3 regions of the Nocardia sp. NPDC055321 genome follow, and region 1 is predicted to be linked to each of the others. Evidence: riboswitches for the same ligand, from Rfam matches in the RefSeq annotation. Region 1 holds a riboswitch; each other region holds the start of a gene.

Region 1 (3,285 bases):
CGTTGCTCAGCCGGGAATCGTCGGCGATGCTCGCCCACCACTGTTCCCAATCCGGCACGCCTTCCGAGCGCACGCGCTCCTGATGTCCGCGCTGGATCCGCTCGTCCAGCTCGTTCAGCAGCGGGGTCCCCGGGTCGGGCATGTGATCGGCGTTGACGAGCAGCCCGCCCGGGCGCAACAGCGCAGGCAGGTCCGCGTAGAGGCGGGCCAGATCGGCGGGCTGCATCCAGTGCGTGGCGGTCGCGGTCAGGATGGCGTCGAACGGTTCGGGCGGCAGGGCCCGGGTCCAGGCCGGATCCTCCAGGTCCGCGACGACGAACACGATGCGCGGGTCATCGGCGAAGGAACCGCGCGCCATCGCCAGCAGGGTCGGGTCTCGATCCACCGCAACCGAACTCGCCTCGGGCAGCCGCGCGAACAGGCGGCGGGTGATGGTGCCGGTCCCACAGGCCAGGTCCAGGACCCGGGGCGCCTTCCCGGCGCTCGCGGTCACCAGATCGAGCATCACCCGGAACCGCTCCTCGCGATCGGGCATGTACAACTCCTGCTGGCGATCCCAACTTTCTTGCCACGCTTCCCAATTCACGGCTTCTCCAGGCTCTGATCAGCGGCTTCGGAACGGACGCAGACTACGCGGCCGTCCGGGCGCGTCGGCGCCGCGACACGCGGCCGGGCGACGCCGGGACGCGCCGGGCAGGGGTGTGGTTGTCGGCGGCGGTACCACTTCGCTATATTCGCCTGCGCAGCTGGTTCGCCGGAGGCGGTATCGAGGAGCCCCTGATCCGTCCGAAGGCGTCGAAGCCCGGTGGCGCGCTCGCGCGCCGCGGGGCGAGAGGGAACCCGGTGGGAATCCGGGACTGTCCCGCAGCGGTGAGTGGGAACGACAGCCGTCATTCCGCGCTGGGCGCGTTGCCCGGGAAGCGATGGCCGATAGGACCAGCCCCGGCACGAGCGCCGGGGCCGACCCGGGTCACGGGTCGATGCCCACGAGTCCGAAGACCTGCCCGTTGTGCCGGATACGTCGTATCCGGCGGTTGTCGCCTCGTGGACCGGGTGGCATGCCGAGCGGAACCGGGCGTCGCACGACGCCACATCAAGGGCTCCTTTCAGCGTGCACTCGCGATGAGGTGGCCATCGGCATGCTGACCATGGAGCTCACCAATGACGAACCCGGACAATACATTCGCGGCCGTGCCCGGCCGCGCGCCGATCGAACGCACCGCCCGCGTCGCGCCCCTGGCCGCCGCGCGCGCCTCGGTCGTACAGAACCTGCGCATCCATTCCGGTGCGCGGGTGCCCTTCTCGGTGGAGTTCAATCCGCCGCGTGACGCCGCCGGCGAGGCCCGGCTGTGGCGCACGGTCCGGGAATTCGAGCGCATGCACCCGGCCTTCGTCTCCATGACCTACGGGGCCGGCGGCTCCACCAAGGACCGCACCGCCCGCATCACCGGCGAGCTCGCCCAGCAGACCACCCTGCTGCCGGTGGCGCACCTGACCGCGGTCGGCCACAGCATCGCCGAACTGCGCGCCCTGGTCGGTTCCTACGCCGACTGCGGCATCCGCGACATCCTGGTGCTGCGCGGTGATCCGCCGGGCGATCCGCTCGGGGCGTGGGAGCGGCACCCCGACGGCGTGGAGTACGCCGAGGAGCTGGTGCGCATCGTGCGCGATCTCGGCGACTTCAACGTCGGGGTGGCCTCGTTCCCGCAGGGGCATCACCGCTCACCGGACCTGGCCACCGATACCGCGCACCTGGTCGCCAAACTCCGCGCCGGAGCCGACTATTCGATTACCCAGATGTTCTTCGACGTCGAGCACTATCTGCGCCTGCGGGATCGGGTGGCCGCGCACGACCTGGTCGAGGGCGCGAAGCCGATCATTCCCGAGCTGATGCCGATCACCTCCCTGCGCACGGTGCAGCGCGCGGTGGAGCTGTCCGGCCGCGAACTCCCGCCCGCCGTGCTGGCGCGGTTGCGGCGCGCGGCGGGGGATGGGCCCGAAGAGAACAGGGCCGCGGTGCGCGCCGAGGGCATCGAGATCGCGACCGAGATGGCGCAGCGTCTCATCGACGAGGGCGCGCCGTGCCTGCACTTCATCACCCTCAATTTCGCCAAGGCGACGACCGAGGTGCTGACCAATCTCGGCTACCGGGTCACCGCGGCGCCGCTGAGCGCCTGAGAAACCGGCGGCGGGTCCGGAAACCCCGGACGGGCCCGGCAACCGGCTGGCTCTGAGATCTGCGTTACGCTAGCCTAACCTAAATCGGCTGAGGTTAGGCTACGTTTACTACGTAAGTGCGCGCTGATCAGCGATTACATCCGGTGACCGGCCGTAGATGCTGAAAGCCTGCCGCTATGGCTCGCGTGTCGCGAGGGGCCCGCCGCGATCTTCGGGTTAGCCCACCCTAATAAAATAGGTTACCCTAACTCGCGAATGTGGATCTGCGAGAGGGTTTCTGATGGTGGTTGCTCGTCCCGAGACGAGTCCGGGTACCGATGGAGTTGTCGAACCAGCTGTTTACGAGCTGACCGCCCGGCCCATCGATATCGAACGTGACACCGAGACCGCTCATCGGTGGCTCATCCACCCCAAGTCGGCGTACTGGGGCATGCTCGAGAGCACCCCGGCCGACGTCGAGGATCTGATCCGCGTCGCCAAGTCCGACCCGGATCCGCGATTCGGTATGTGGATCGGCGCTTTCGAGGACGAGCCGCAGTTCCTGTTCGAGCTGTACAACCCGCAGACCAGTGATCTGGCCAAGCCGGGCACCGGGTACGAGCACACCGCCGGTGACATCGGCATGCACCTGCTGGTGTCCAACAGCGAGCGCCGGCTGCCGGGCTTCACCGGCAACGTCATGCTGCACATCATGCGCACCGCCTTCTTCGAGTGCGGCGCCGAACGAGTCGTGGTCGAGCCGGATCACCGGAACCTGCACGTGCAGAAGCTCAACGCCGCGGTCGGTTTCCAGGTCGCGGGTGATTTCCCGGTGGCCGACAAGATCGCCCGCCTGAGCTACTGCACCCGTGCCGATTTCATTCGGCTCACGGACAACGGCCGGTCCCTGGCGACCGACTTCCAGCTCGCGAACTCCTGAGAAGGTAGTGCTTTGACCAGCCCCGAAGCTTCCGCATGCCTATCCGCGTTCTGGCAGACCTACGAGACCAGAATCGCGACCAAGATCCTGGCCGAGTTCTGCCACGAGCGGTTCGTGCACCCCGTCGAGTTGACCCCCGGCGTCTACGTACTGCACTCCGATGACGGCCTGACCGAATACGGTTTCCG
Region 2 (3,285 bases), on a different contig from region 1:
GGTTCCTGCCCGTCACCTGTGTTTCGACATTTCGGCGGCTTTCCCTCATGACGGTCGACAGCCCCATCGCGCCCGCGGTCGCCCCCGTGGAACCAGTGGCGCGCGGTCGCGCCGGGCGATTCGAGTTTCTCGACGCATTGCGCGGCCTGGCGGCTCTGGCGGTGGTGGTGCAGCACTGTTCCGAGCGGCTCTGGCCCGAGTATTTCCGCTTCTCGCAGGCGTATTTCGGACTCGGCGAGTTCGGTGTGTTCGTCTTCTTCATCGTCAGCGGATTCATCATTCCGGCCTCGCTCGAACGCGGCCGCTCGCTGGGCGCGTTCTGGGCCGGCCGGTTCTTCCGGCTCTTCCCGCTGTTCTGGGCCTGCCTGGTCGCGGCGATGCTGCTGAACTCGTTCGGCAGATATGAACTGCCGGATCCGTTCTGGGATCAGCCTGTTCTGAACTTCCTGGCGAATCTGACCATGATGCAGTTCTTCATCGGCGGCTGGGACATCCAGATCATCGGCGCTTCCTGGTCGCTGTCCTATGAGCTGGTGTTCTATCTGATCCTGTCGCTGCTGCTCATCGCCCGGATCAATCGCCGGTCGGTGCCGCTGGCGGTGGGCGCGCTGGTCCTGATCGTGCCCGGCGCGCTGTTGCCGCCCGCACTGCTCACGAGCGCGGACGCCGGCGCCCTGACCCGTTCGATCGTGGTGGTCGCGACCATCACCGCGGCGACGGTCTTCGCGTGCCTGGCGACCGACCGCCGCGCCGCGCTCGCCGCGATCCTGATCTCGGTGATCGCCGTGCCCCTGTTCCTGAATCAGCCCGGCGCCTCGGTGCTGACCTTCGGCTACCTCGCCACGATGTTCCTCGGCACGGTGCTCTACCGCATGACCGCCGGCGAGATCACCGCGCCGCGCGGGTGGCTGGTGTTCGCCTTCGCCATGTGCCTGATCTTCGGCGTCAGCACCTTGGTTCCGGCCGTCGTCGATCCGATCACCGGCGTGTGGGTCACCTGGGTCAAACAGCCCCTGACGATCCTGCCCGCCTACGTGATGTTCGCGGCCTTTCTGCTGCTGCGCCGCTACTCGTTCCCCCGCCCGCTGCTCTACCTGGGCCGAATCAGCTACTCCCTCTATCTGGTTCACGCGCTGATCCTCGACGCCATCCCGCGCTGGAACACGTCGGTCCTGGGCGTTCCCGCCCAGTGGCTGACCCTGCTGACCTGGGTGACGACGGCGCTGCTGATCTCCGCGCTCACCTACCGTTTCATCGAGAAGCCCTGTCACACTCTCGGTCACCGCGTGATCGCCAGGATCGACTCCCGCGCGAACGCGGCCGAACGACCCGCGACCGTCGCCGCGTAGCGCCCGCTGTCACGATCCATCCGCTCGCTCTCTGACGAACGAGCGGGGCAACCGAATGATGCGCGGGGAGTTAGCCGACCACCCGCGAGGCCGCGGCTGCTAGGTTCAGCGGGCAGGGAACACCGGTGTGAATCCGGGGCTGTCCCGCAACTGTGACCGGGTAGCAGACCTTCATCTGACGGCCACGACCTTCCTGGGTTGGAAGGCCGAAGGCGAGCGTTGATCCGGGAGCCAGGATACCTGCGCCCGTTCAGGATCGAGCTTCACGAGGATGAGAATGCGCGTGTACGCACGCCGCCGGCCCGGTGCCGAGCGGCTATCCGACCATGCTTCCGGTGCGGGGCGACATCGTCGCTCCCGGGTTGCGGGTGTCGTCGCCGGATTGCTCGCGGTGGCCATGGTCGCCGCCGGGTGTTCGGCGAGTGAGAGTGACGGCGCGGCTTCGGCCCGCGCCCTGCGGGAGTCCGGCGACGGCACGCTGACCATCTACAACTCCTACAAGATCGCCGGGCTGGATCCCGCGGGCACCGGCACGAACTGGCTGTTCGACTGGGGTGTCGCGGAGAACCTGCTGCAGGTCAACGAGACGGGTGAGGTCGCGCCGTGGCTGGCGGAATCGGTTACCCGTGAGGGGGATAACCGCTGGGTCGTGGCCCTGCGCGAGGGCGTGACCTTCCAGAACGGCAAGCCCGTCGACTCCGCCGCGGTCGCGGCCGCGCTGACCAGGCAGATCGCCAAATCCGCCGCGGCCCGGGTGTATCTGGACGCGGCCACGACCGTGCGGGCCGACGGCAAGCGCGTCGTGATCACCACGCCCGCCCCGAACGCGATGGTGCCCGCCGCGCTGGCGGCCCGGGACAACTCGCTGCAGATCTACGATGTCGCCGCGATGGACGCCGCCAACGGCGATTCCGCCAAGATCGTCGGCGCGGGCGCGTACTCGGGCCCGTACGCCATCACCGCGTGGTCGCCGGACAACCTGGTGCTCGCGCCGTTCGGAAACCATTGGGAGGGAACGCCGCCGCTGCGGGGCGTCACCGTGCGCGTGGTCCCCGACGAGCAGGCCCGCCTCGCCGGCGTGCGCAGCGGTGAAGCCGACATGGCGTTCTACCCGTCCACCTCGGCGAAGCTGGAACTGCGGGGCGAGAAGGACATTCACGTGCTGTCCTCCGAACTCGCCCTGCAGTCGCTGCTGGTGGACATGAATCTGAAGGCCGGAATCTTCACTGATACCGCCGTGCGCAAGGCCTTCACCGCCGCCATCGACTACGCGGGCATCGCCGCCGATGTCGGCAACGGCCAGTTCGCACCGGCCGCCGGGCTCTACCCGCCGACCATGTCGTTCGCCTCGGGCAACCAGCGGTACGACCTGAACGAGGCGAAGGGCCTGCTCGACGCGGCCGGCTGGACACCCGGCCCGGACGGCATCCGGGTCAAGGACGGCCGGAAACTGCTGGTGCGGTTCGTGACTCAAGCTCAGGGCCCGGAGACCACCGATGTCGCGATCGCGATGAAGGACCAGGTCGCCCGTGCCGGTTTCGAGCTGCGGATCGACAACGCCGAGGATTCGGCCGCGGTGAAGAAGGACCCGGCCGCGTGGGATTCCTCGGTGGCACTGAGCGGTTCGCTCTCGGGTACCGCCGATCCGATCCAGCCGTACCTGGTGCGCTGGACCACCGGCGGCTCGGCGAACGCGCAGGGCGTGGCGAATCCCGAGATCGACGCCATCGGCGCCCAGCTGCGCGGCGAGTTCGACACCGCCCGCCGCGACGCGCTGCTGCAACGGGCACAACAGATTCTGGTGCGTGACCAGGCGTACGTGGTGGCGGGCACCTTCAAGTACTTCACCGTGGTCACCGGCCCGGAGTGGGCCGACTACACGGTGTCGAGCGTGCGCAGGCACATCACCAGCCGGACCGGCGAATAGCCCGGCTCG
Region 3 (3,285 bases), on a different contig from region 1:
CGGAATCAGAACCGGTCGATGCCCGCGAGCAGGACGGTCGCGCCGGAGATGACGACGCCGGTGACGAGGGTGGCAGCGCCGAGCCACACCGCGGCGATCAGGCGATTCGGACGAACGGGGTCGGTGCCCAGCACCGAGAGGAAGAACCCGGCGGGCATCAGGATCGCCGCGGCCAGGACCGCGATCGCACCGCCGTTCGCCCAGCCGGGGCTGGCGCCGGCGGCGTTGCCGAGCACGGCCAGCAGCAGGCCGAGCATCACCAGGACCCCGGCGTGCGCGTGCCCGGCGCGGAAGAAGGATTTCTGCAGCTCGTTGGTCTCCTGACCGCCGGTGACGACGCGGAGCAGGAACGTCCCACCGAAGGCGATGGTGGCGACGGAGATGATGGTGGCACCGAGAACAATGCTGATCAGGGGATCGATCAGGGTGGCGTACACGAGGACTCCCGCGGGTTCGTACACTTGATTGGATACTGTTACTACCCAATATTGGATAGTGCTAGTACCTAATGTCAAGGCGCCGAGCGAAGGAGACCCGCGTGCTCATGTCGGAGTTGGCGGCACGGACCGGCGTGCCGATCCCGACCGTGAAGTTCTACCTGCGCGAAGGCGTGCTGATGCCGGGCGAGGCCACCAGCGCCACCCGCGCGCGCTACGGCGAGACGCACGTCCAGCGGATCGCCCTGATCAAGGCGCTGTCCGGGCTCGGCCTGTCGATGGCCCAGATCCGCGCGATCGTCACCCTCATCGACGAGCCCGGCCGCCCCCTGCTCGACACCCTGGCCACCGCCACCGCCCTGCTGCCGCCCGCCGTCGACCCCGGCGAACCCGCCGAGTACCCGCGCGCCCGCGCCGCGCTCACCGCCCTCGGCCTCGCCGTCCCCGACGACTACCCGGCCGTGGCCCAGCTCGAGCACGCCCTCGCCGCCGCCGAGGCCGCCGGGATGCCGATGACCGAGGAGCGCCTGCGCGCCTACGGCCCCGCCGTGCTGGCGATCGCCGAGTACGACATAGCCGAGATGCCCCTCGACTCCGCTTCCCGCGCAATCGAATACGCGGTGCTGGGCACAGCCCTCTACGAACCGGTCATCGCGGCCCTGCGGCGCGTCTCGCACGCCGAACTCTCCGCCCGCCGCCTCGCGCCGAAGCCGGATGGGCACGTCGAGTAGCACTCCCGGGCCACGCCCGCACCGACCGGGACACGAGCGGCAACTCCCCGGGTCGCGACGGCACGGGCCCGGGCGAACTCCCTCGAGCCCCTCACGCGGATCCGAGCACACCGGATCCGTCCGCACCCGAGCGCTTCCCGTGCTCGCGCGTGATCTTGGTACAGTCCCTCCGCCGTGGTGTTCGGGAAACCGGTGTGAAGCCGGTGCGGCCCTCGCCACTGTGATCGGGAAGTGAACAGATCTGTCCGGACGGAGTGATCCGCCGGGGCCACTGGGGTGCCCGCGCCCTGGGAAGGCCGATCGTTCACGCGGTATCCCGTCAGCCAGGAGACCGGCCACGGCAGGCAACACCCCATTCCACGAGGACCTGGAAGGCGGTCTCGGTGACCCCATCTGTTTTCGCGCGCCTGCGTACCGGCGCGCTGCTCGCCTGCGCGCTGCTGCTGACCGGTTGCGGCGTCCAGGCCGGACCGGCGGCCGACGGCGCGAACGCCGTCACCCGCGCAAACTGCGGTATCGACGTCGCCGTGCCGGGGCCGCCGCAGCGCATCTACGCCGCGTACCAGCCCTCCATCGAGATCGCGCACGCCCTCGGCGTCACCGACCGCCTGGCCGGGACCGCGTTCCTGGATTCGGCGGTGCTGCCGGAATACCAAGCCGCGCAGGCGAAATCCCCCTACGTGGAGAAGCTGCCGAGCCGGGACGAATTACTTTCACAGACACCGGATTTCGTGCTGTCCGGCTTCAACGGCGTGTTCGCGACGTCGTCGCAGAGCAGCGTCGGAACCCGGGCGAGCCTGCACGATCTGGGCGTGGAGACCTGGGTGCTGAGCCCGCTGTGCCCGAGCGCGGACGGTCTCGCGGACGAGGCCATCGACCCGGCGACCGTGCGCTTCGACAACGTGTACGCCGACCTGCGGGACCTGGGCGCGCTGTGGGGCGTGTCCGAGCGCGCGGAGACCGTTGTCGCCGACCTGAGTTCGCGCATCGAGGCGGTGCGCACCAAGGTCGAGGGCGCGGCCCGGCCGACGGTCGCGGTCGTCACGCCCAAGGACGACGGCTCCTACACCGTCGCGGGCGGCATCGATTTCGTCAGCCGGATCATCGAGGCCGCGGGCGGGGTCAACGCGTTCGCCGATCTCACCGAACGCCGCAACGTGCAGATCGGCGCGGAGCAGCTCATCGCCCGCGATCCCGACATCATCCTGACCAGCCTGTGCTGTAAGGCGAGCTACGTGCGCGCCGACGCGCAGCCGCAGGTGGACAAGCTCACCGGCAATCCCGCCTTCGCCAATCTGAAAGCCGTGCGCGCGAAAACGGTGCACCCGTTCCTGTTCGCCGATCGCGCCGCCGGGGTGCGCATCGCGTACGCCACCGAACTCGTCGCCGGACTGATCCACCCGGATCTGTTCGCGCGGTGATCGGCACCGTGCGCGGCGCCGGTCTGCTGCTGGCCGGGGCCGCGCTGGCCGCGACCTGCGCGGGCTCCATGCTGATCGGGACGCACCCGCTCGATCTGGCGGACGTGCTCGCGGCGTTCACCGATTTCCGGGGCGGCGACACGGACCGGATCGTGCGCTACATCCGCCTGCCGCGCACCGTGGCCGGGCTGCTGGCGGGCATCGCGCTCGCCCTCGCCGGGGCCGTCATGCAGGGCCTGACCCGCAACCCCCTGGCCGGGCCGGGGCTACTCGGCATCAACGCCGGCGCGTCACTGGCGATCGTGCTCGCCATGGCGGTTGTCGGACTGAGCTCGGCGGCGGGCCTGGTGTGGTTCGCGTTCGTGGGCGCGGCGGTGGCCGCGGTGTTCGTATACACCCTGGGCTCCTTCGGATTCGGCGGCGCGACCCCGGTGAAACTGGTCCTGGCCGGGGCCGCGTTCACGGCTCTGTGCGGGTCGATCACCACGGCGATCACCCTGCTGGACCGCACCACCTTCGACAACTTCCGCTTCTGGGTGGTCGGCTCGCTCACCCGGGCGAGCCTCGAATCCCTGTGGGCCGTACTGCCTTTCCTGGCCGTCGGCGCGGCTCTCACCGTCGCGGTGGCGCGTTCGCTCAACGCCCTCGCCATCGGCGACGACATGGCGCGCACGCTCGGCACCCGCCCGGTAGTGG

The links. Region 1 has a riboswitch for cobalamin ahead of ACWIGI_RS40795 (methylenetetrahydrofolate reductase). Riboswitches for the same ligand answer to the same signal wherever they lie in the genome.
Region 2: another riboswitch for cobalamin. It lies ahead of ACWIGI_RS06850 (ABC transporter substrate-binding protein); the one in region 1 lies ahead of ACWIGI_RS40795 (methylenetetrahydrofolate reductase).
Region 3: another riboswitch for cobalamin. It lies ahead of ACWIGI_RS27025 (ABC transporter substrate-binding protein); the one in region 1 lies ahead of ACWIGI_RS40795 (methylenetetrahydrofolate reductase).

The regions. Positions count from the first base shown of each region.
Region 1 covers NZ_JBSHMS010000053.1:15,293-18,577, forward strand. The annotation lists gene ACWIGI_RS40790 (class I SAM-dependent methyltransferase) at 1-535, opposite strand, end outside; cobalamin riboswitch at 834-1,002, shown strand; gene ACWIGI_RS40795 (methylenetetrahydrofolate reductase) at 1,162-2,178, shown strand; gene ACWIGI_RS40800 (GNAT family N-acetyltransferase) at 2,459-3,097, shown strand; gene ACWIGI_RS40805 (IucA/IucC family protein) at 3,110-3,285, shown strand, end outside.
Region 2 covers NZ_JBSHMS010000003.1:447,884-451,168, reverse strand. The annotation lists gene ACWIGI_RS06855 (acyltransferase family protein) at 48-1,349, shown strand; cobalamin riboswitch at 1,423-1,611, shown strand; gene ACWIGI_RS06850 (ABC transporter substrate-binding protein) at 1,627-3,276, shown strand.
Region 3 covers NZ_JBSHMS010000017.1:196,246-199,530, reverse strand. The annotation lists gene ACWIGI_RS27035 (hypothetical protein) at 6-461, opposite strand; gene ACWIGI_RS27030 (MerR family transcriptional regulator) at 539-1,168, shown strand; cobalamin riboswitch at 1,327-1,522, shown strand; gene ACWIGI_RS27025 (ABC transporter substrate-binding protein) at 1,552-2,589, shown strand; gene ACWIGI_RS27020 (FecCD family ABC transporter permease) at 2,586-3,285, shown strand, end outside.